Regions from separate parts of the Arthrobacter sp. Y3223164 genome, predicted to be linked through region 2. Evidence: riboswitches for the same ligand, from Rfam matches in the RefSeq annotation. Region 2 holds a riboswitch; each other region holds the start of a gene.
The links. Region 2 has a riboswitch for S-adenosylmethionine ahead of AC5RUJ_RS04415 (bifunctional o-acetylhomoserine/o-acetylserine sulfhydrylase). Riboswitches for the same ligand answer to the same signal wherever they lie in the genome.

Region 1 (4,290 bases), on a different contig from region 2:
ATCGCGTTCTCCCTGAACGTGGGCGGCTATGCGGCCGAAATCATCCGCGCCGCGATTCTGTCCGTCCCCAAGGGCCAGTGGGAAGCCGGCCACACCATCGGCATGGCCGGCACCACCACCCTGCGCCGCATCATCCTGCCGCAGGCAGCGCGGGTGTCGGTGCCGCCGCTGTCCAATACCTTCATCTCGCTGGTCAAGGACACCTCCCTCGCTTCCCTGATCCTGGTCACCGAGGCGTTCCGGGCCGCCCAGGAAATCGCGGCGTTCAGCCAGGAGTTCATGCTGCTCTACATTGAGGCCGCGGCGGTCTACTGGGTGTTCTGCCTGGTGCTCTCCGCCGGGCAGTCCCGACTGGAGAAGAGGCTGGACCGCTATGTCGCCCACTGACGTCCCCTCCGCCGCCGCTTCGCAGCCCGGCTCCGCCGCAGGGCCGGTGCTCTCCGTAGAGGGGCTGCGCAAGTCCTTCGGCAGCAACCAGGTGCTCAAGTCCATCGACCTCTCCGTCCAGACGGGCGGGGTACTGGCCCTGATCGGACCCTCCGGGTCGGGCAAAACCACCGTGCTGCGCTGCCTGAACGGCTTGGAAATCCCCGACGGCGGGCGGGTCGCCTTTTCGGGCGGGCCGGCCGTGGATTTCGGTTCGCCGGTGAACCGAAAACAGATCGCCGCCCTGCGCGACCGCAGCGCCATGGTGTTCCAGCACTACAACCTGTTCCCGCACATGACCGTGCTGCAGAACATCATCGAGGGCCCGGTCCAGGTGCAGAAGCGGTCCAAGGCCGAAGCGGTGCGCGAGGCCAGGTCGCTGCTGGACCGTGTCGGGCTCTCCGGCAAGGAAGACCAGTACCCGCATCAGCTCTCCGGCGGACAGCAGCAGCGGGTCGGCATTGTCCGGGCGCTGGCGCTCAAACCCTCGCTGCTGCTGTTCGACGAGCCCACGTCCGCACTGGATCCTGAACTGGTGGGCGACGTGCTGCACGTGATCAAGGAACTGGCTGACGAGGGCTGGACCATGGCCCTGGTCACCCACGAGCTGGCCTTCGCCCGTGAAGTGGCCAGCGAAGTGGTGTTCATGGACGGCGGCGTGGTGGTGGAACGCGGACACCCCGAACAGGTGCTGCGCGAACCGCGGGAGGAGCGCACCCGGCAGTTCGTCCACCGGCTGCTCAACCCGTTCTAGGACCGGGTTCACTTCCGGCTGGCCCGCCCTCCCCCGACCGCTTCCAGCATCCGCGGCGGTCCCGCGTGACCGGTTTCCAACACGCGCGGCGGTCCCGCCTGACCTGCTTCCAGCACCACGCCGCCGCGCCGGGTGTGGCGCACGCCACGCCGGTGCGAAATTCATCTGATGTCATCTGGGATGGCAGAATGTAAAGTTCCATGCACCGTTCCGCATGGCAGGCTCGTTCCGGCCGGAAGCTTCCATCCCGCGTTTCTCCTGCGCGGAAACCTCCGGCCACGAAAGGCAGAACCATGGCCACTTCCCTGGCTACCAAGTCGTTGACCGCACAGACGGCTTCCGAAGCACACGATCTCCTGAATGCTGCGGTCGAAGAGTTGCAAAAGCTCGCCGCCATCGACGGCGATTGCGGCATCCTGGTCACTCGCACCGGCCCCGGGCAGTTTACGGTGGAGCTGAGCGACGACGTGCCCTACGGCATCACCCAGGAATCGCATCTGTACTAAGCGGTTGGCGGGCCGGTCCCGGTTATATGACGCCGCCCGGTTGCCCGGAATGAAGCGCCGGCCCGCCCCGGTGGGATAATTTCGCCCATGGCTCCAGCGATTGCGTACCAAGGTGAACCCGGCTCGAACTCCCACATGGCTTGCCTGGAAGTGCGCCCCGGTTGGGAAGCGGTGCCGTGTGCCAGCTTCGAGGATGCGTTCGCTGCCGTCACCGGCGGCGAGGCGGAACTGGCCATGATCCCCATCGACAACTCGATCGCCGGCCGGGTGGCGGACATCCACGCCCTGCTGCCGAAGACCACCCTGCAGATCGTGGAGGAATTCTTCCTGCCCATCCGTTTCAGCCTGCTGGGCGTACGCGGGGCCACCGTGGAGCAGGCCCGGGAGGTGCACAGCCACATCCATGCTTTGGGCCAGTGCCGCAAGCTGATCCGCAGGCTCGGGCTCACTCCGGTCATCGCAGGCGACACCGCCGGTTCGGCCCGGGAGGTGGCCGAATGGAACGACCCGACCAAGGTCTCCCTGGCGCCGCCGATGGCCGCCGAACTCTACGGTCTGGAGGTTTTCGCGGAAAAGGTCGAAGACGATCCGACGAACACCACACGGTTCGTGGTGCTGGCCGACCGCCGGCCGGTCCCGTCCCGCGAGGAACTTCCCGGTCCGGCCGTAACCAGCTTCGTGTTCCGCGTGCGGAACGTGCCGTCCGCGCTGTACAAGGCGCTGGGCGGTTTCGCCACCAACGGCATCAACATGACCCGGTTGGAGAGCTACATGGTGGGCGGCGAGTTTGCCGCCACCATGTTCATGGTGGACGTCGAAGGCCACCCGGACGATCCGGCCATGGTCCACGCCTTCGAGGAACTGGACTTCTTCACCACCGAAATCCGCATCCTGGGCGTCTACCCGGCGCATCCGTTCCGGCAGCGGACCGTGCGCCCGGGCGCCGCCGCGCAGTAGCCGTGGGACCAGCAGTCGGACAGTAGCCTTCGGGGCAGCAGCCGTCGCACGGCCGCCCGTCGGGGCAGCAGACACCTCGCGGCGCCCGGAAGTAAAACGCTGCATTTGACGAACTGTTACCGGCGTTTGACCCAGGCCCTTCCCCGCTCTTAGCGTGGAGACGAATCAAGAGCGCCAACTTCACAGCCCTGGCTGGTTGGCCGGCAACCCTCTACCGTAGCGGGGTGCTCCAGGTGATGATTCGGCCCGCCGGGTATGTCGGCAGGCAAGTACGCGTATCCACCCGCAGCAGCTCGGCCGCAGCGGATGCGCCCAAGCCCCAAGGACGCCATGTCGCTACACCATGACCTGACCCCCCACACGTTGCGCTCCGCCTTCGGCCGCTTCCCCTCGGGCATCGCGGCGCTGTGCGCGACCGTCGCCGGCGAGCCGCAGGGCATCGTCGCCTCCTCGTTCACCGTGGGCGTCTCCCTCGAGCCGCCGCTGGTGATGTTCGCCGTGCAAAACACCTCACGGACCTGGCCGCTGGTCCGCCGGGCCAACCGGATCGGCGTCTCGGTGCTCGGCACCGGACACGACGGCGTCTGCCGCCAGATCGCGTCCAGGAACGGTGACCGCTTTGCCGGCCTGAGCCTGCACGGCACGGACGACGGCGCGCTTTTCCTCAACGACGCGGCGCTCTGGCTGGACTGCTCGGTGCACCAGGAGGTCCCGGCCGGGGACCACCACGTCGTGCTGCTGCAGGTGCACGGACTGTCCACGCACGACGGCACCCACGAGCCCCTGGTCTTCCACGATTCCGCGTTCCGCCGGTTGGAACAGCCGGCCTTCGTCTAGGACCCACGGTCCCGGCCCCCGCCGGCAGCCGGCGGGGCCGGGCGGGGGCAGCTAAGGCAGCGGCCTGCCTCGGGCCGCCACCCACAGGGAGTACCACTCCTCGCGGGTCATCGATGCTCCAACCGCTTCCGCCTCGGCACAGGCCCGGATCCGGTCCGGGCTGCTGGTACCGACGACCGGCCGGATGCCTGCCGGATGCCGCAGCAGCCAGCCCAGCACCACGGCCTCGGGCGGGCACCCCTTGTCCCGGGCAAGTTCCGTGACCAGGGCTGCCGCTGCATGATCCGCCGGGGGTGAGGCATCCGCGGGCGCGGAAGCATCCGGTGTCGCGGCCTCCGCTGCCGCACGCCCGCTGTACCGGCCCTTGGCCAGCGCGCCCCAGGCCTGCAGCTCCACCCCGTGGGCGGCGCAGTATTCCAAGGTGCCGTGCGGGAAGCTGATCCCCGGTCCCTCCGGGTGGTTCACCAGCACCCCCGACTCCAGCCAGTCGCGTCGGTACAGGCTCATTTCCAGCTGGTTCACCGCCAGCGGTTCATCCAGCGCCGACTGCAGCCAGCGCATCTGTTCGCCGGACATGTTCGAGACACCAAGGCGGCGTACCTTCCCGGCCATCCGAAGCTCGTTGAACGCCGCGGCGATCTCCTCGGCCGGCGTCAGCGGATCGGGCCGGTGGATCAGCAGCGTATCCAGGTGATCGGTGTGCAGCCGGCGCAGGCTTTCGTCGGTGCGGGCCAGGATGGCTTCCCGCGAGGAGTCGTAGTGCCCGACCATGCCGGGGACCGGCAGCCGGATGCCGCATTTGCCCTGCAG
Region 2 (4,290 bases):
CGGCTTCCAGCTCCAGCGCACCAACCGGCATCCGGCGCAGGATGCCGTCGGTCGCCTGTTCCACCAGTTCCTGCGGTTGCACTATCGTCACGCTGCGCTCTACCTGCTTGCCTAGTCGTCCGCACCCTTGGCGGCACGGAAACCAGCCTCCAGGTCGGCGATGATGTCGTTGACGTTCTCGATGCCCACCGACAGCCGGACCAGACCGTCGGTCACCCCGGCCGCGACCCGTTCCGCGGCCGAGAGCTGGGCATGGGTGGTCGACGCCGGGTGGATCACCAGCGAGCGCACATCGCCCAGGTTGGCCACGTGGGAGTGCAGTTCAAGGCCGTCCACAAAGCGCTTCCCGGCCTCGATGCCGCCCTTGATTTGGAACGCGACGATGGCGCCGGTCCCCTTCGGGCCGTACTTGCGGCCGCGCTCATACCAGGGGCTGGAGGGCAGGCCGAGGTACGCGACCGAGGCAACGTCGTCGTGCTCTTCCAGGAATTCCGCCACCCTCTGCGCGTTGGCCACATGGCGCTCCACGCGCAGGCTCAGCGTCTCCAGCCCCTGGGCGATCAGGAATGCATTGAACGGCGAGATGGCGGACCCCAGGTCGCGCAGCAACTGCACCCGGGCCTTGAGGATGTAGGCCAGGTTGGCGCCCAGAGCGCCGCTGACGCCGAGGTCGCGGGCGAAGACCAGCCCGTTGTACGTGTCGTCCGGCGTGTTGAATCCCGGGAACTTTTCGGGGTCGGCGGCGAAATCGAACGTGCCGGCGTCGACGATCACGCCGCCGATCGCCGTCCCGTGGCCGCCGAGGTACTTGGTGGCCGAGTGGAGCACGATGTCGGCCCCCCACTCGATCGGACGGATCAGGTACGGGGTGGACAAGGTGTTGTCAACGATCAGCGGCACGCCGTTTTCGTGGGCGATGGCGCTGACCGACTCCAGGTCCAGCACGTCCTGGCGCGGGTTGGAGACGACCTCGCCGAAGAACGCCTTGGTGTTCGGCTTGACGGCATCGCGCCACTGCTGCAGGTTGTCCGGATCCTCGACGAAGGTGACCTCGATGCCGAACTTGGGCAGCGTGGTGCGCAGCAGGTTGTAGGTGCCGCCGTACAGGCTGGGGCTGGCCACGATGTGGTCGCCGGCCTCGGCCAGGTTGAGGATGGAGAACGTCGACGCGGCCTGGCCCGAAGCAAGCAGCAGGGCGCCGACGCCGCCCTCCAGGTTGGCGATCCGGGTCTCGACCGCTTCCTGGGTGGGGTTGCCGATCCTGGTGTAGATAGGTGCCAGTTCAGACAGGGCGAACCGGTCGGCCGCGCTCTGCGCGCTGGGGAACACGAATGACGTGGTCTGGTAGATCGGCAGTGCGCGGGCGCCCGTGGCGGCGTCCGGCTCCTGCCCTGCGTGAATCTGACGGGTTTCAAAGGACCAATCGACGTTGGACATGGTGCAACTCCTTCACTGGAAGGGGCCATCCGGGATCCGGCCGTGCCGGCATGTCTGTCCCGGGTGTGACCCGCGCTTGCGCACCGCCTTATGGCGGCTGCCTGGTCTTCACCCGGGGCACCCCACCGCGGTTGGAGGGTTGCCGGCCAGCAAACCGGGGTTTTGCGCTGGCACTCATGACCTGCCTCCAGTCTCCGCAGACAAGCCGGCGGCCGCAACAATATGACACCTTATGACTGGGCACCGGTCTCCGGACCGCCTGTCCGACCGTCCGCTTGTCACCGTTGCCGGCGCGTGCCAGCGAGGCGGAATTGCTGCCCGGGAAAGCCGCGTTCCGCAGGAGCCGCAAGTTCAGTGACTTAGGTCACCCTAAGTCGAGAGCGGGTTCACAAAGTGCCAAGATAATGCCATGCGCTTCGACCATGTTTCTTATGCTGCTGAACCCGACGGTCTGGCTGCCACCTCAGAGCGGATCTCCAAAGCCCTGGGCATCGACGCCGTCAAGGGCGGGGTTCACCCTCGCTTCGGCACCCGCAATATGATCTTCCCCCTCACGGACCACCATTACCTGGAGGTCGTGGAGGTGCTCGACCACCCCGCATCCGACAAGGCCCCCTTTGGCCAGGCCGTGCGGGCGCGGTCGGAAGCCGGCGGCGGCTGGATGGGCTGGTGCGTGGCGGTCGACGACCTGACCCCGTTCGAAGAACGGCTGGGCCGCCACGCGGTTCCCGGCAACCGCAAGTTCCCGGATGGGCAGGAACTGAGCTGGCAGCAGATCGGGATTAAGGGCCTCATCGCCGACCCGCAGGTGCCCTACATGTTGCGCTGGGACGACGGCACCGAACCGCTGCACCCGTCCAACGCCCGCCCCGCCACGGTCAAGCTGATCGGCCTGACCATCGCCGGCTCTTCCGAGCGGGTGGCGGACTGGCTGGGCACGCCTGTTGACGGCCTGCTGGACGACGTCAAGGTCGCCTGGACGGCACCGAACGGTACGCCGGGCATCCTGTCCGTCCGCTTCGAAACCGCCAACGGGATCGTCGAACTCTGAGTTCTCCCGGCATCGCTCCGTTTCGGGCGTCCGCTCCGCGTTATAGAAGGAGCAGACGCCCGAAACGGAGCTTTTGAGTGCACAAGCCCTCCAGATCGTCCTGCTGGGCATGCGCTTCGCGTGGACCGCTACCTCGGCTTTCCCGCCCTGCAGGCCACCCGGATTCTTGCTCTGGCCGGCCGGTTCTTTGCCACCGGGAAAGTCAAACCGCGTGAAACGGGTTTTCGCCTTCGCCAATCCCGCCTCGCAGTCGCCGGGCGAATCCTACTCCCGGGCTCTGATGTACCTGAACCACTTCCCGGAGCCGTTACTGCAGTACCCTGTCTTCGATCCGCAGGGAGTTCGTGTCGGCATCGTCGACTTCTACTGGGAACAATTTCGTCTTGCCGGCGAATTCGATGGTGCAGGAAAATACTCCCGAAACGAGTACCTTCGGAGCCGTAGTCCCGCCGCCGTAGTGGAGGCGGAAAAGAGGCGGGAGGACCGCATTCGGGCGACGGGGGCGGGAATGGTTCGCTGGATGTGGGACGCGCTCCAGCCCACAGGTACCGACACACCACTGGGTATCGTCCGGTCCCTTTCCATGGCGGGCCTTCCCCAGGACAGGTGGAACAACTCGTGGACGGGCACGTAGCGGTCAATTCTCCCCAGCACCACTCCTGACTTGGGGGCGGGCCGTTGCTCCGGTTTGGGCTGCGGCTCTGGGAAACAGCAGGAGCACGCGCCCCAGGCAAAGCTCCAATGATGGCCGGCTACGTGCCGATGGCCGGCAACTCTTTTGTGCCCGCTACGAGCCGATGCCGATGGCCGGCCCCAGCAGCGTGTAACCGACGAAGCCGGCAATATCCAGCAGGGCGTGCGCCACCACCAGCGGCATCACCCGCTTCACCTTCGTATAGGCGTAGCCGAAGATCAGGCCCATGAGGAAGTTCCCGATGCCCGGCCCGATGCCCTGGTAGAGGTGATAGGTCCCGCGCAGGGCGGCGCTGACGAAGATCGCGGACCAGATGCCCCAGCCGAACCTCGCGAAGCGGTTGAAGAGGTAGCCCACCATGACCACCTCTTCGAGGACCGCATGCCGCAGCGCGGACAGGACCAACACCGGAACCGTCCACCAGTATTCGTCCAGGGCCGCCGGGACAATGGCGGTGGTGATACCCAGGGCCCGGCCTGCGGCATAAACGCCCAGCGTCCCGACACCGATCACCAGCGCGAGCAAAAAGCCCAGGCCGAAGTCCAGCCGCGGCCGGGAAAACGTGAACCCGATCGCGCGGAAGGCCGACCGGCCGGGAACGGTCATCAAGAACAGCACCAGGGCCACCGGCACAAGCGCAAAGACGATGCCGAGCATTTGGTACACGAAATCGAAGAGTTCCCGCTCGTTCAGCACCGGGTTCAGCGTGGTCGTCTGCGAGGCCAGCGGAGCGCGGGTTATTTTTTCCAGCAGGTTCACCACGGCGTAGACCGCCGACTGCCCGAGCGAGAGTCCCAGGACGATCAATACCTCTGCCCGGTAGTACCTGACCGTGCGCCGCGTGCCCTCGGCGGCGACCTTCTGCTTGTCCATAGCCTCCATCTTGCCAACAGAACCGCGGGAGTCGTCGGCCTGGGACGCTTCCGTTCCGTGCGCGGCTGCTCCCGTGGCCCGCGTCGGCGCCGGGAACGCTTGGCTGCTACAAGTCCAGCAGCAGGCGCCGGCCCTTGCATCGCGACACGCAGATCATCATGGTGTCTCCGGCCTCGCGCTCGTCGTCGGACAGCAGCGAGTCACGGTGATCGATCTCACCACCCAAAACGGGGGT
Region 3 (4,290 bases), on a different contig from region 2:
GAGCGCCGTCTGGTACGGGAAGCGGTCGGCGAAGGCGGACACGTTGGCAGGGTCCACCACAGCGTCGGTAAACACGGTGGTGCCGCTGCCGGTGAGCCGCTGGCCGAAACCGTCCCAGTCGTCGAAGGTTTCCACGCCCGGCGTCTTGGTGGAGATGATCACCGAGACATCGGAGCCGTCCGGGCGCTTGGCGGTGACGTCGATCCAGTCCGCGAAGATGGTGCCGGTGGTGTAGAACTTGCGGCCGTTCAGCAGCAGCTTGCCGCCGGTCTCGGACAGCACGGTGGCGGTTCCCCCGGCGCCCGGTTCGGTCCAGGCGTTGCCGGCCAGCTCGCCGGACGCGAAGCGCCGCAGCCAGGCGCCGCGGTCAGAGGTGCGGCCGTTGTGGTACAGGTTCTCCTCCACCAAGGCAATGTGCGAACGCAGCGCCTGCGGAATGTTGCTGTCCGCGGCGGCCAACTCGATCAGGAGCCGGGTGAACTCTTCCCAGTCCAGCCCGTCGCCGCCAAGTTCGGCGGGGATCCGTGTGGCGCCAAAACCGGCGTCCTTCAGCCAGCCGATCTGCTCAAACGGCAGCTTGCGGGTGAGCTCGCGGCTTAACGCCCCGGCGGCGATGCGCGCGAAGATCGGACGGTACTTGGCGGCCGCGGCGTCGAAGGCCGTGGCGAGGTTGTCGAGTGTTTCAGTCATGGTGGTTCTCCTGGAGGTTTCGCCGTGAGGGCGTCAGATGAGGCCCTCAGGTTTCGGGCAGTGGTGATGGGGCGCCCGGGTTGCGGGCACCGGTGATGGGGCCCCGCGGGTTGGGGCCCCGCGGGTTGGGGCCATCGGTGGTGGGCCCGCGGATGGCGGGCAGCATGAGGTGACCCGCGGGCTGCTGCAGGGGTGTGCGGCGTTCCGCGCGGCTTAGGTGTAGAGCGAAATCGGCTGGACGTCGCCGAGCAGGTAGTTGGCGCCGACCTCGACCTTCTTGTAGTCGACCGGATCGTGCAGGGTGTGCGTGCGGATGTTGCGCCAGAAAATGTCCAGCCCGACCTCGGTTTTCGCGGAGGACGAGCCGGTGGTCTCGAAGATCCGGTTCGCCACGTCCACGCCCACCTCGGTGGACACGACCTTGAGCCGCGCAATCTCGAGCGCGATGTCCGCCCGGGCTTCCGCGCTCAACTGCGCGCCGGCGGCAATAACAGCGTCGAACCTGGCGTTCGTCCGGTCGGCCAGGGCCTCCACCGCGGCAACCCGCGACACCAGCTCGCCGTAGACCCGCTGCGTCAGCGGATCCTGGGCATAGGTCTCCTGCGTGCTGAGGAACCAGGAGTTCCGGCGCGCCAGCGTGATCCGGCGTCCGCGGTCCAGCGCCCCCTGCGCGATGCCCAGGTAGAGGCTGCCGAAGGCCAGCTGGATGTACGGGGTAACCAGCGTGGAGAAAGGCTCCTCCCCTACCTCGCCGATGATGTCCGCTTCGGTGACCTGCACGCCGTCGTACTTCACCGAGCCACTGGCCGAGAGCCGCTGTCCGAGCGCATCCCAGTCCCCGAGGTATCCGATGCCCGTTCGGTCATGCTCCAGCGCGAGGGCCAGGAACTTGCCCCGCTCGGGTCCGGCCGCGATCACGGCGTTGACCAGGATGGCGTCGCCGACGGAAGCGCCGGTGGAGAAGTGCTTGGTGCCGTTCAGCCGGAAGCCGTCGCCGTCGGGAACAAGTTCCAGATTTGGGTCCACCGGGTTCACGGAGTCGCCCCAGGACCAGCGGCCCCGAGCGGAGCGGCGGAGCAGTCGTTCCTGGACCTGCGCATCACCGTAGAACACGACGGCGCCCAGGTTGGCGTAGTGGTAACCGAGTATTTGCGCGATCGACGCGTCGGTGCGGGCCAGGATGCGCACGGCGTGCAGCGCGCTCTCCCAGTGCCCGCCCTCGCCGCCCCAGTCGGCCGGGATGATCAGGTTGAGCAGGCCCGAGTTGCGCAGCAGCTCCACCTCGGCGTGCGGGTCGGCGTTGCGTCGGTCGCGCTCCAGCACGTCCGGGGCCAGCGCGGCGGCAACGCCTTCGGCTACTTGCTGCCAGTGGGCCAGTTCCTCGGCGGTAGCCTGTCCGGCCCACGGGGCTGGGCGGGTTTGCGGGTTGTTGGCGGTCACGACGGCGGTCATGTTGGCTCCTCACGGCGGGGCTCCCATCCGGACCCGCGGCGCAGCAACCGTCACGGTTGGGGCGCATCCCGGAGGGGGCCGTACTTGCCGGGCACGGTGTTGTGCGCGGCCGGATCCTCATCTGGGGCACCCCGCTACGGGAGAGGGTTGCCGCCCAACCAGCCAGAGCTTGTCGTTGGGACTCTTGATCTCGGAGTCGAGTATGCCGGGGCCGATCCGGTGCAGGGAAGCACATGACAGGCCATGACATTCTGCTGCCGTTTGTTACGGAAACCGCTTCTGATGACGACGACGGCCCGTCGCCCCAGCCGGCTCCGGGGGCTGGGGCCGGCAGGCGTCCGCCCGGCTCCACGGGCTGGGGCTGCAGGCTTCCGCCCGGCGCATTAAGCCGTGCGCATTCCTCTGCGCGGCTGTCCCCTACTGGCCTGGTTACGAGGGGACTACCGTGGAGGTGCACTGCCAATATGGCCGGGCCGGGACGGGCACCGTCCGCTGGCCGTCGTACGGGAGGTTCATCATGAAGGCATGGCAATTTGTCGGCACGAAGAAGCCGCTGGAGCTTAATGAGGTTCAGGAACCCCACGCTGGCCCCGGTGAAGTGGTCGTCGACGTCAAGGCGTCGGGGGTCTGTCACTCGGACGTCTCGACGCTCGATGATCCGGGATGGATGGCGCTGTTCCAGCACGGCCTGCCCCGCACCATGGGCCATGAATCCGCCGGCGTTATCAGCGAGGTCGGCGAGGGCATGGACCATTGGAAGATTGGCGACCGCGTAGGCCTCTCTCCGGTGATGTCGGACGGGGACGCATTGGGTTACGGGAAGTGGGATGGAGGCTTCGCCGCCAAGCTTCGCGCGACCGACGACAATCTCGTCGCCCTGCCCGACGAAGTGCCGTTCGACCTCGGCGCGATGGCGACCGACGCCGGCTTGACCGCCTACCATGCCATGATGGCGGTCGGCGGGGCGAAGAACGGCATGAAGGTCGGCGTCATCGGCCTGGGCGGACTGGGCTACATCGGTGCACGCTGTGCCGCGTTGGTCGGCGCCGAGGTGTACGGCGCCGAGGTCAATCCGGAAACCCAGAAACTGGCCGACGAGATCGGATTGGCTGGCGTCGGCGCCTCGATCGAAGAGTTCAAGGACAAGAACCTGGAGCTGATCGTGGACTACGCCGGCTTCGGCACCACGACCTCGGCCGCCATCGAAACCCTCGCTGAGTTCGGCACCCTGGTTCAGGTGGGCATGGGCCGGTTGGAATCGACCATCAATACCTACCCGATCATCATCAACCAGCTCACCATCAGGGGCTCAAAGTCCGGTACCAAGGAGGATCTTGCCGGCATCTACGAGCTGATGAAGAGTGGCCAGCTCAAACCACCCATGAACCACATCAAGCATGCCGACATTCCCGGCGCAATCGACAAGCTTCGCGCGGGAGGCGTCGTCGGCCGCTTCATCGCTGTGTACGAGTGATGCGGGGACTCGAGGCGGCCGTCCGAAGGCGGGGCAGGGCTGACCGCAGCCCGTGAGCTGCTGTTATAAACCGAAGCGCGGGGCCTCGATGGCCGGGCAGGTATCCATGACGACGTCCAGCCCGGCCGCCTTGGCCCGTTCCGCGGCGGCTTCGTCGATCACGCCCAGCTGGAGCCACACCGCCTTGGCACCGACTTCGATGGCCTGGTCCACCACCGGGCCGACCTTCTGCGAGTTCACGAAGCAGTCCACCACGTCGATCTCGCCGGGAATGTCCCCGAGCTTTTGGTAACCGGTCAGGCCGAGGACGTCGTCGCCCTGCAGGTTGACGGGGACGACTTCCATGTCCAGTTGGTCCATCAGGTACCGGGAGATGCGCATGGCCACCCGGTGCGGGTTCGTGGACAGGCCGACGACGGCCCAGCGGCCGGGGTTTTCGAGCAGCCGCCGGACGACTTCGGGGTCATTCTGGTGTGCCATGGCTCGACCCTACCCGCGACTCTTCGGCACCGGAACCGCCGCCGGCCCTCTCCCCCTCAGCCGCCCTCATCGAGGAGTCGGCAGGCGCCCTCAACCCGTCGGTTTAAGGGCGCCAGCTGAACAGTCGATGGTTTGGGGCTAGCCAGCCAACCGGGCCGCCGCTGCGTCGGCGTGCTCCGCCACCCAGTTCCCCA
Region 4 (4,290 bases), on a different contig from region 2:
AACGGGCGACGGCTCTGGAGAGGAGACCCATGTCAGACACCGGCAGGGAAGCGAAGCGGGCGGCCGGCAGGGCCAAGGACAAGACCGAGGTCGCCGCCAATTCCAAGGCGTTCGAGCGGGTGGCGCGGTTCGGTTACGTGGCCAGCGGCCTGCTGCACGTGCTGATCGGCGCGATCGCGCTCCGGCTCGCCTTCGGCGGAGGCGGCGAGGCGGACCAGACCGGGGCCGCCTCAAGCCTGGCGAAGACTCCGGGCGGGATGTTCCTGCTCTGGGCGGGCATGCTTGCCGCCGCCGCCCTGGCCTTGTGGCAGATCAGCGAGGCGGTGTTCGGCGGCCGCGGCCGGGAGGCAAAGAAGAGGTGGGGCTACCGGGCGAAGTCCGTGGGACTGGCCATCGCGTACACGGTGGTGGCGGTATCGTTCGGCAGCTTCGCGCTGGGTTCCGGCGCCGACAGCAGCCAGAGTTCCCAGGACGCCAGCACCAGGCTGATGCAGTGGCCGGGCGGTGCCGTTGTCCTGTTCCTGATTGGCGCCGTCATCATGGGCGCCGGCGTCTTTTACGTGTACAAGGGCCTGAAGAAGAAGTTCCTGGACGACCTCAAACGGCTCCCCAGGGGCAGCACCGGCACCGCCGTGACGTGGACCGGCGTCGTGGGTTATGCGGGCAAGGGGCTGGCACTGTTCGTGCTGGGGCTGCTGTTGGCGGTGGCCGCGGTGCAGCACGACCCGCAGGAGGTCAAGGGGTTGGACGGGGCGCTCAAGGCGCTGCGTGATCAGGCCTTCGGCCCGGCCGCACTCGCCGTCGTCGCCGTTGGCCTGATCTGTTACGGCCTCTACATGGGCGCCCGGGCGCGCTACGCGAAGATGTAGGCACCGGAGAACGACGGCGGTGCGCCTCCCCGTGGGCCAGGCGCACCGCCGTCGTTGTTTAGATGGTTCTGCCCGTGCCTAAGCTCGGTGGGCCAGCGCGTTCTGCAGGCGGAAGCCAGCGGCCCGGTGGTTCTCCGGCAGCTTGTCGCCGCGGCCGAAGAGCTTGTTGCGCAGGGTCCCCGGCGCGTACTCCGTGGGGTAGGCGCCCAGCTTCTGCAGTTCCGGCACGACGAATTCCACGATGTCCTCGAAGGTGCCCGGGGTGATCGCGTAGGCCAGGTTGAACCCGTCCACGTCGGTCTCGTCGACCCACTCCACGAGCTTGGCGGCTACCTCCGCGCCGGAGCCGACGGTGATCGGGCCGAAACCGCCGACGCCGACCCATTCGGCCAGCTGGCGGATGGTCCACGGCTTGCCGCTGTCGCCGGAGGCCTTCTGGAAGGTCTCCACGGAGGACTGGATGGCGTTGGACTTCACGTTTTCGCCAATCACGTCATCCGGGCCGTAGGTGGAGAGGTCCACGCCCATCCAGCCGGAGATCAGCGCCAGCGCCCCGTTGATGTCTGCGTAGGACTTGTAGTCCTCGAATTTGGCCTGCGCGGCGGCGGTGTCGGGCCCGGTCACCACGGTCTGCATCGCGTAGATGCGGACGTCGTAGCGGTCGCGTCCGGCCGCCTCCACGGCGTCGCGGATCTTCTTCACCGATGCGGCCAGCATCTCCTTGGTCGGGCAGGTCACGAACACCGCCTCGGCGTTCCCGGCGGCGAACTCGGTGCCGCGCTTGGAAGCCCCGGCCTGGAAGATGACCGGGGTGCGCTGCGGGCTCGGCTCGGTGATGGCGATGCCGGGAACCTTAAAGTACTTGCCCTCGTGCCGAATCTCGTGGACCTTCGCCGGGTCGGTGAAGACGCCGGTCTCCACGTCCTTGACCACCGCGTCGTCCTCCCACGAGCCCTCGAGCAGCTTGTAGATGACCTCGAGGTATTCGTCCGCGTGGTTGTAGCGCTCGTCGTGCTCCAGCTGGTCTTCCTGGCCCATGTTGCGCGCCGCCGAGGGCAGGTAACCGGTGACCACGTTCCAGCCGACCCGCCCGTTGGTCAGGTGGTCCAGCGTGGCCAGGCGGCGGGCGAACGGGTAGGGGTGCTCGTAGGCGGTGCCGGCGGTGACGCCGAAGCCGAGGTTTTCGGTCACCGCGGCCATCGCCGAGACCAGCATGAACGGATCGTTCACGGGGACCTGTGTGCCGGCGCGCAGCGTGGTCTCGTTGGAGGATCCGAAGACGTCGTAGGTGCCGAGCACGTCGGCGATGAACAGGCCGTCGAACAGGCCCTTTTCCAGCACCTTGGCCAGGTGGGTCCAGTAGCCGATGGTGTTGTAGGTGGGGGACTTGTCCTGCGGGTGGCGCCACAGTCCGGGCGACTGATGGCCCACGCAGTTCATGTCGAAGGCGTTGAAGCGAACTTGGCGCCGGGGGTTGGGCTGCGGGTTGTTTACGGTCATGTCAGGCTCCTTTTCTGATGAGAAGAGCCCGCGCCAGCCCTCCGTCGGGCATGCGGCTGCCAACGGAAGACCAACGAGAGATCGAGCTTCTCCATCGGTCCTGGCGGTAGCACCTTCCTCAGGGAGGGGGTTGCTGCGGCGTCAACAAGCCAGGTCTCTCGGCCGCTCTGGATGGGTACCCCTCCATTGGACACCCGGGGGCGTCCGGAGGGAAATGTTCCGCGTCACGCGGAGTAAGAATTACGACGCGTTACGCCGGGTATAAATCACGACGCCGGTGCGGAGCCGGCTTTGGTCTGCGGACGCTTCCATCCCGCCACCGCTCCGGCCCCCAGGCAGACAAGAATCAGGACGACGACGGCGATCGCCAGCGGCACACTGTTGCCGACCAGGGTGGGCAGGTTCTGCAGGATCAGGCCCAGGATGGCCAGCAGCCCGAGGAGTCCGAGAGCCGGGGCGACCGAGCGCTTCCAGTCGCGGGCCGGTGCGCCCTGCCGGCGGAAGAAAACCAGCACCGCGATGCTGGTGACCGTCATCAGCACCACCACGCCCAGGGAGGCGAAACCGGCAAACCAGGTGTAGAACTGCACGATGGGGTCCCAGCCGGCCACCACCGCGGCCAGCAGGAACAGGGCCACCACTCCGGTCGAAGCGGCCGAGGCCAGATGTGGCGAGTGGTGCCGGGTGTGCGTGCCGGCCAGCTTGGCGGGGAAAATGCCTTGTCCGGCGATCTGGAAGAAATAGCGTGAGCTGATGTTGTGCAGGGACAGGATGCAGGCGAACAGGCTGCTGGCCAGCAGTACCTGGATGACGTGGCTGCCCGCGGTTCCGAGGTAGAGCGCGGTAGTCTCCGAGAGCAAGGTGCCGGGCGCGTCCGTGGCCTTTTGGACGATGCCCTCGTCGCCCCACACGCTGATCAGCAGCCAGCTGGAGAGCGCGTAGAAGCCGCCCACCACGATGAGGGCTACATAGGTGGCGCGCGGGATCGTCTTGTCCGGGTCCCGTGCCTCGTCGCGAAACACGGCGGTGGCCTCGAAGCCAATGAAACTCAGGATGGCGAACAACAGCGCGATGCCGGGCGCCCCGGACAGCACGGTCGACGGAGTGACGAACCCGGTGGACAGGCCCTCTCGACCGCCGCCGCCAAAAATTACGGCAGCGTCCAAAACCAGCACGATCAGCACCTCGGCGACCAGCAGTACCCCCAGCACCTTGCCGGAGAGCTCGATGTTGCGGTGGCCCAGCCAGGCGACGGCGGCCAGGGCGGCAGCGGCCCATGCCCACCATGGCAGTGCCGGCCCGCCGTAGGCGCGCACCACTTCGTCGACGGCCGGCGCCAGCAGGCCGTAGACGCCGGCTTCCAGCGCGAGGTAGGAGAGCAGGGCCACGAAGGCCGCCCCCAGGCCCGCCCTGCGGCCGAGGCCTTTGCCGACGTAGCTGAAGAACGCGCCGGCCGTTGGCACGTGCGGTGTCATGGTGGTGAAGCCGACGGCAAACAACAGCAGGATGGCCATGGCCAGCAGGTAGATGAAGGGAAGGCCGGCGCCGTTGCCGCTGACGATGGCCAGCGGGACGGTTCCGCCGATGACGCCCAGTGGCGACGCGGCGGCCAGCACGATGAGCACGATGCTGGCGACGCCCAGCCGGCCGGAGAGCCGTGGAGCACCGGCATTGGCGGCCGCGGCGGTCTCGGGTGCGGCGAGGGTTGGGTTATTGACGGATACGGACATAGTTGGCTTCTTCCTAGAAGGCCGCGGAGCGGGTGGCTTGGCTGGCTGGACGGGCGCCGTCGCTCTGTGGCTGACGCGCGGCGTCGGCATTGGCCTCGCCAATCGTCCAGACGTACGGGGGCTCGGCGCCGTTGACTTCCCAGTCGCCGATGATCCGGGCCTTATAGATGAACGGGTTGTGCGTGGCCACG

Region 1: another riboswitch for S-adenosylmethionine. It lies ahead of AC5RUJ_RS09165 (flavin reductase family protein); the one in region 2 lies ahead of AC5RUJ_RS04415 (bifunctional o-acetylhomoserine/o-acetylserine sulfhydrylase).
Region 3: another riboswitch for S-adenosylmethionine. It lies ahead of AC5RUJ_RS03785 (acyl-CoA dehydrogenase family protein); the one in region 2 lies ahead of AC5RUJ_RS04415 (bifunctional o-acetylhomoserine/o-acetylserine sulfhydrylase).
Region 4: another riboswitch for S-adenosylmethionine. It lies ahead of AC5RUJ_RS03800 (LLM class flavin-dependent oxidoreductase); the one in region 2 lies ahead of AC5RUJ_RS04415 (bifunctional o-acetylhomoserine/o-acetylserine sulfhydrylase).

Annotation. Positions count from the first base shown of each region.
Region 1 is NZ_JBNHGF010000147.1:1,984-6,273, forward strand. It holds gene AC5RUJ_RS09145 (amino acid ABC transporter permease) at 1-387, shown strand, start outside; gene AC5RUJ_RS09150 (amino acid ABC transporter ATP-binding protein) at 374-1,180, shown strand; gene AC5RUJ_RS09155 (hypothetical protein) at 1,474-1,686, shown strand; gene AC5RUJ_RS09160 (prephenate dehydratase) at 1,774-2,643, shown strand; SAM riboswitch class IV at 2,807-2,921, shown strand; gene AC5RUJ_RS09165 (flavin reductase family protein) at 2,974-3,480, shown strand; partial or broken gene AC5RUJ_RS09170 (aldo/keto reductase) at 3,532-4,290, opposite strand, start outside.
Region 2 is NZ_JBNHGF010000043.1:8,701-12,990, reverse strand. It holds partial or broken gene AC5RUJ_RS04420 (alpha/beta fold hydrolase) at 1-31, opposite strand, end outside; gene AC5RUJ_RS04415 (bifunctional o-acetylhomoserine/o-acetylserine sulfhydrylase) at 112-1,437, opposite strand; SAM riboswitch class IV at 1,505-1,619, opposite strand; gene AC5RUJ_RS04410 (VOC family protein) at 1,847-2,488, shown strand; gene AC5RUJ_RS04405 (hypothetical protein) at 2,700-3,122, shown strand; gene AC5RUJ_RS04400 (CPBP family intramembrane glutamic endopeptidase) at 3,276-4,055, opposite strand.
Region 3 is NZ_JBNHGF010000034.1:3,262-7,551, reverse strand. It holds gene AC5RUJ_RS03790 (acyl-CoA dehydrogenase family protein) at 1-690, opposite strand, end outside; gene AC5RUJ_RS03785 (acyl-CoA dehydrogenase family protein) at 904-2,142, opposite strand; SAM riboswitch class IV at 2,218-2,332, opposite strand; gene AC5RUJ_RS03780 (zinc-binding dehydrogenase) at 2,660-3,616, shown strand; gene AC5RUJ_RS03775 (CoA-binding protein) at 3,680-4,096, opposite strand; gene AC5RUJ_RS03770 (alpha/beta hydrolase) at 4,235-4,290, opposite strand, start outside.
Region 4 is NZ_JBNHGF010000034.1:7,962-12,251, reverse strand. It holds gene AC5RUJ_RS03805 (DUF1206 domain-containing protein) at 30-869, shown strand; gene AC5RUJ_RS03800 (LLM class flavin-dependent oxidoreductase) at 948-2,369, opposite strand; SAM riboswitch class I at 2,458-2,547, opposite strand; gene AC5RUJ_RS03795 (APC family permease) at 2,636-4,099, opposite strand; gene AC5RUJ_RS03790 (acyl-CoA dehydrogenase family protein) at 4,113-4,290, opposite strand, start outside.